Regions from separate parts of the Pseudomonas sp. Marseille-Q1929 genome, predicted to be linked through region 1. Evidence: predicted binding sites of a transcription regulator. Region 1 holds the regulator's gene; the other holds the start of a gene.
What was found. The regulator sigma-54, encoded in region 1, starts transcription at its own class of promoters, with help from an activator protein. The targets are predictions, from matches to a motif close to ANTGGCATNNANNTTGCTNT.
Positions count from the first base shown of each region.

Region 2: J1G37_RS21025 (flagellar hook-length control protein FliK) is a predicted target of sigma-54. The motif match lies at 1,699-1,718, and genes of this name have one in related genera.

Region 1 covers NZ_JAFLWU010000001.1:523,942-527,149, reverse strand. The annotation lists gene ptsN (PTS IIA-like nitrogen regulatory protein PtsN) at 1-319, opposite strand, end outside; gene raiA (ribosome-associated translation inhibitor RaiA) at 332-637, opposite strand; gene J1G37_RS02405 (RNA polymerase factor sigma-54) at 713-2,206, opposite strand; gene lptB (LPS export ABC transporter ATP-binding protein) at 2,393-3,118, opposite strand; gene lptA (lipopolysaccharide transport periplasmic protein LptA) at 3,118-3,208, opposite strand, start outside.
Region 2 covers NZ_JAFLWU010000022.1:22,810-26,017, reverse strand. The annotation lists gene J1G37_RS21035 (fused response regulator/phosphatase) at 1-1,278, shown strand, start outside; gene J1G37_RS21030 (Hpt domain-containing protein) at 1,309-1,656, shown strand; gene J1G37_RS21025 (flagellar hook-length control protein FliK) at 1,767-3,083, shown strand.

The DNA.
Region 1 (3,208 bases):
GGACCAGCAGAACGAACAGCAGGTCAACCGGTGCGCCGTCGATGGCGTCGAAATCGATGGGAGCGTCCAGGTGCAGCAGGGCGCTGACAGGTGCCTCACAGCTTTTGAGGCGGCAATGGGGAATGGCGATGCCGTTGCCAAAACCGGTGGAACCGAGTTTTTCACGGGCAATCAGAGCCTCGTACACATCTTGCATCTCCAGGTCAGGCACTTCGCGGCTGATCAGGTTGGCAATTTGTTCGAGGGCTTTCTTTTTACTGCCGCCCGGCGCGTTCACGAGGGAACGGCCGGGGGTCAGGATGGTTTCAAGTCGAATCATGGGTGGGGAGTGTTAGCGGCCAGTGCCCTGGAGAAGGCTCTGCTGCTTTTCCTTATGCTTTTTGATTTGGCGATCCAGCTTGTCGGTCAGGTCGTCAATGGCGGCATACATATCTGAATGCTCGGCATTGGCGACTACTTCCCCGCCGGGTATACGCAAGGTGGCTTCGATTTTCTGCTTCAGCTTTTCGACAGTCATGATGACTTGCACGTTGGTGATCTTGTCGAAATGCCCCTCAATTCTTTTGAGTTTTTCGCCGATATAGGCGCGCAGCGGTTCGGTCACTTCCAGTTGGTGTCCACTGATGTTGACTTGCATACAGCTTCTCCTTCGTTGCCAGTGCATAAAGCGGTGGGCAGGAATACCCACCACTGGAACGCTGTGGCCCGCCCGTCACATCAAACGCTTACGCTCGCTGGAAGGCGCGATCCCGAGGGACTCGCGGTACTTGGCGACGGTTCGACGGGCGACCTGAATGCCTTGTGCCTCCAGTAAACCAGCGATCTTACTGTCACTCAATGGCTTTTTCTGATTTTCCGCGGCAACCAGTTTTTTGATGATCGCGCGGATCGCCGTGGACGAGCATTCGCCGCCTTCGGAGGTGCTGACGTGGCTGGAGAAAAAGTATTTCAGCTCATAAATACCCCGTGGGGTATGCATGAATTTTTGCGTGGTCACCCGTGAAATCGTCGACTCGTGCATGCCGACCGCCTCGGCGATGTCGTGCAGCACCAACGGTTTCATCGCTTCGTCGCCGTATTCCAGGAAGCCGCGCTGGTGCTCGACGATCTGGGTCGCGACCTTCATCAGGGTTTCGTTGCGGCTCTGCAGGCTCTTGATGAACCAGCGGGCCTCCTGCAACTGGTTGCGCATGAAGGTGTTGTCGGCGCTGGTGTCGGCACGGCGCACAAAGCCCGCGTATTGCGGGTTGACCCGCAGGCGTGGCACCGATTCCTGATTCAGCTCCACCAACCAGCGCTCGTTGTCCTTGCGCACGATCACGTCAGGGACCACATATTCGGCTTCGCTGGACTCGATCTGCGAGCCTGGGCGCGGGTTGAGGCTCTGCACCAGTTCGATGACCTGGCGCAGGTCGTCTTCCTTGAGCTTCATGCGGCGCATCAGCTGGCTGTAGTCACGGCTGCCCAGCAGGTCGATGTAATCCGTGACCAGGCGTTGGGCTTCAGCGAGCCAAGGGGTCTTGGCGGGCAGTTGGCGCAATTGCAGCAGCAGGCATTCGCTGAGGGTGCGGGCGCCGATACCGGCGGGCTCGAACTGTTGGATGCGGTGCAGGACGGCTTCGATCTCGTCCAGTTCGATGTCCAGCTCCGGGTCGAACGCTTCGAGGATCTCCTCTAGCGTCTCGTCCAGGTAGCCCTGGTTGTTGATGCAGTCGATCAGGGTCACGGCGATCAGGCGATCGGTGTCCGACATCGGCGCGAGGTTCAGTTGCCACAGCAGATGGCTCTGCAGGCTCTCGCCAGCGGAGGTGCGGGTGGTGAAGTCCCACTCGTCGTCATCGTTGCTGGGCAGGCTGCTGGCGCTGGTCTGGTAGACGTCTTCCCAGGCGGTGTCCACGGGAAGCTCGTTGGGAATGCGTTCGTTCCATTCGCCTTCTTCCAGGTTATCCACCGTTGGGGCGGTTTCCTGGTAGGAAGGTTCTTGCACGTCGGAGTTGGGTTTTTGCTCGATGTTGTCGGCCAGCGGGTCTGCGTTATCGAAGTCGTCGCCTTCTTCCTGGCGTTCGAGCATCGGATTGGACTCCAGGGCCTCCTGGATTTCCTGTTGCAGGTCCAGGGTCGACAATTGGAGCAGGCGGATGGCCTGTTGCAGCTGCGGTGTCATCGTCAGCTGCTGGCCCATTCTCAGGACTAGCGATGGTTTCATGGCAGGGGCTTAACACCTTATTCGCCGGCGCAATGCGCCATCCACGACAGGGCGCGTGAGCGCCAAACATAAGCAAATTATATGCCTGATATCGCGGGCTTTGCCTAGAGCGCGGTAACAATAAAAATCCGGAGGTTCCTATTGACTCCCGCGCACCTTGGCAAACAGGCCGTGACACCACGGTGTTTACAGGCGGAACTCGTGACCCAGGTACACTTCCTTCACCAGTTCGTTGGCCAGGATAGTGGCTGAATCGCCTTCGGCGATCAGTTGGCCATCGTTGACGATATACGCGGTCTCGCAGATATCGAGGGTTTCACGCACGTTGTGGTCGGTGATCAGTACGCCGATGCCCTTCGCCTTGAGGTGATGGATGATCTGCTTGATATCGCCGACCGAGATCGGGTCGACACCAGCAAACGGTTCATCCAGCAAGATGAACTTCGGCGCGGTAGCCAGGGCACGGGCGATTTCCACACGACGACGCTCACCACCCGACAAGCTCATGCCGAGGTTGTCGCGGATGTGGTTGATGTGGAACTCCTGCAGCAGGCTTTCCAGCTCCTTGCGACGGCCGTCACGGTCGAGTTCCTTGCGGGTCTCGAGAATCGCCATGATGTTGTCGGCTACCGACAGTTTGCGGAAGATCGACGCCTCCTGCGGAAGATAGCCGATACCGGCGCGTGCACGACCGTGCATGGGCTGGTGGCTCACATCCAGGTCGTCGATCAGCACGCGACCCTGATCCGCCTGGACCAGGCCGACGATCATATAGAAGCAGGTCGTCTTGCCGGCGCCGTTGGGGCCGAGCAAGCCGACGATCTGGCCGCTGTCGATCGACAGGCTGACGTCACGCACGACCTGCCGGCTTTTATAGGCCTTGGCCAGATGCTGGGCTTTCAGGGTTGCCATTACTCGGCCTTCTTCTTCGGCTGGATAACCATGTCGATACGCGGACGTGGTGCGGTCACCTTGGAGCCATTGGCGCGGCCGGCGTTGGCG
Region 2 (3,208 bases), on a different contig from region 1:
CACGACTATCTGCTGCATGAGCAGCGGGTGGCCAAGGCGGTGTTCGACAAGGTGGCGCATTCAGGCTGTATCAACGCCGCGCCGAATATCCGCTACCTGCAATCGCCCTATGCGTTGTTCAACGGTGACCTGCTGCTGGCGGCCTATACGCCGTCGGGCGATATGCATGTGTTGCTCGGCGACTTCACCGGCCACGGCTTGCCGGCCGCAGTGGGCGCCATGCCCCTGGCGGAGGTGTTCTACGGCATGACCGCCAAGGGCTACGGGCTGGCGCAGATCCTGCGGGAGATGAACGTCAAGCTCAAACGCATCCTGCCGGTGGACATGTTCTGCTGCGCCACCCTGTTGTGCCTGAGCACCCAGCGCCGCGTGGTGGAAGTGTGGAACGGCGGCATGCCCGAAGGCTATGTGCATGAAGTCGCCAGCGGCAAGCGCACGGCGTTGGTGCCGCGGCATTTGCCGTTGGGCGTACTGTCGGCTGAAGCCTTCGATGACCGCACCGAGGTGTGGCCGATGGCCCTCGGTGACCGGGTGTTTTTACTCTCCGATGGCGTGCTCGATACGGCTGACAGCAATGACCAGTTGTTCGGCGCCGAGCGTTTGCATCAGGTGTTTGCCGCCAACCGCGAGCCCGACCGCTTGTTCGCCGAGATCGAGCAAGCCCTCGCCGGGTTTCGCGGTGAAGCGCGGGATGACGTGAGCATGGTGGAAATCACCCTGCAAGCCGGGCAATCCCTGCGCGCGACCGGGCCGCTGTACACCGACAGCAGCCAGTCGTGCCCGCTGGATTGGTCGGTGAGTTTCGAGTTCCGCGCCGAGACCCTCAAGCGCTACAACCCGTTGCCGTACTTGCTGCAACTGTTGCTGGAAATCCACGGCCTGCGCGAGCGCAGCGGGGCGCTGTACAGCGTGATGGCCGAGCTGTATTCCAATGCCCTGGAGCACGGGGTGCTGGGCCTGGACTCGCGGCTCAAGCGGGATGTGCACGGCTTTGCCGATTACTATCGCCAGCGCAACGAGCGGTTGGCGCAGTTGAGCAGCGGTTATGTGCGGGTGCATGTGCAGGTGGTGCCGACGGCGACGGGCGGGCAACTGTCGTTGCGCATCGAAGACAGCGGCGCCGGCTTTGACGTCGAGCAGGTGCTGGCGCGCCCGCTGGAGGTTGATCGCTTGTCGGGCCGGGGGCTGAACCTGGTACGTCAATTGAGCGGCGACGTGCACTGGTCCGATGGCGGGCGTAGCGTCTGCGTGGAGTTTTCGTGGCAGGCTCAGGCATAATCCGCCGATTCTTGATCAAGGAGCGAACAAGTGGCTGAGATTCATCTGGACCCGGACGTGTTATCGGGGTTGCAGGAAGTGATGGAAGGGGAGTATCCGCGGTTGCTGGATACCTTCCTCGACGATTCGCAAAAGCGCGTCGAAGCGCTGCGCAAGGCACGGGATGACGCCAAGGCGCTCGGGCGCATCGCCCACAGCTTCAAGGGCAGCAGCGGCAACCTGGGCGCGGTGCGGTTGGCGCAGTTGTGCCAGCGGCTGGAGGCGGAGTCGGCGCAAGCGCCTGGCAGTGACTTGGGTGAGTTGGTGGATCAGATCGATCATGAGTTTGCGCTAGTGCGTCCACTGTACGAATCGGAGCGCCAGCGCTTCCAGCTCTGACCTGTGGGAGCCAGCTCCCACATTTCTAGCCGCGTTCGGCAACCTGGCCCGACTCTTGCTCTATCTCCCGATACTGCATCCCCGACCCCATGCAGTGGAGACCTTTACCTATGCCAGTCGCCCCGAATTCGCTCCTCCAGGCTGCCCCTGCGGCCAAGCCGCAAGCGCCTGCTGCCAACCCCCCGGCAGCGGCCGTGGAGCCGCGTGACAAGGGCGCCGGCTTCGCCCAGGTGTTTGCCAGCCAGGGGTCAAAACCGGCGGCAAAGGCCGACGACGCGCCGTCAAAAACCACCCGCGACAAGCCTGCCGACGCCAATGCCAAGCAGGTGGACAGCAATGACAAACCTGCCGCCAGCAAGCCAGCGGTTGCCGATAGCGGCAATCCTTTGCCTGCCAAGTCGACCGCCAAGTCCGACGACAGCGCCAGCAGTGATGACGACAAACCTGTCGACCCGACGTTGGCGCAGCAACCTACGGCTGACCCGGTCGTCGACCCGGCCTTGGTCGCGGCGGTCACGCCGGCTGTAGTCGTGCCGGTGGTGACCGTTACTGACGACAGCAAGCCTGCGCCCGTAGTCGCCGCGCCGCTGGCGGTGACCGATGAGGTCAAGCCACCGGCCTTCGATCCCGAGGCAGATCCCCTCGATTCCATGCCAGCCGTGCGCCTGGCGATGGAGCAGGGCGGCCACGTCTCCGCCAGCAGCCAGGCCCCGCAGAAACCTGCGCCGAACCTGGACCAGCCCACCGCCGCGCAAAACTTCACGGCTGGCCTGGCCAATATGGTCGACCAGCAAGCCGCCAAGGACAGCACTGACCAGGGCGGCGACAAGGCTTTCAGCGGGCTGATCGAAGACGGTCTCAAGGACTTGAAGGGCGCCAGCAGCGACACCCGTGTCGATGACTTCGCCAACCGCCTGGCCGCGTTGACCCAGGCGGCCACGCCGAAAACCGCGAATGCCTTGCCGCCGGCCACCAACACGCCGTTGGCCATGCATCAGAGCGGCTGGACCGAAGAGGTGGTCAACCGTGTGATGTACCTGTCCAGCGCCAACCTCAAGTCGGCAGAGATCCAGTTGCAGCCAGCGGAATTGGGGCGCCTGGATATCAAAGTCAATATGACGGCGGACCAGCAGGCCCAGGTCAGCTTCATGAGCGGCCATGCCGTGGTGCGTGAAGCGCTGGAAAGCCAGTCCGGGCGCCTGCGTGAGATGTTTGCCCAGCAGGGCATGGGGCAGGTGGATGTGAACGTGTCCGATCAGTCCCGTGGCCAGGAGCAGCAACAGCAGCAGGGCCAGGCGCGTGGTGTGAGTGGTGTCGGTGGGCGTGGGGGTGATAGTGACAGCGGTGCCCATGCTGAGATCGCCGAAGCGGTCGCGCCGGTGACCTCCACCGTGATCGGCTCCAGCGCCGTCGATTACTACGCCTGACCCCAGCAGGAACGCGGTCCATGTGGGAGCTGGCTTGCCTGCGATAGCGGTGTATCAGTGACAGATGTATTCACTGACACACTGCTATCGCAGGCAAGCCAGCTCCCACAGTTGATTTGTGGTGT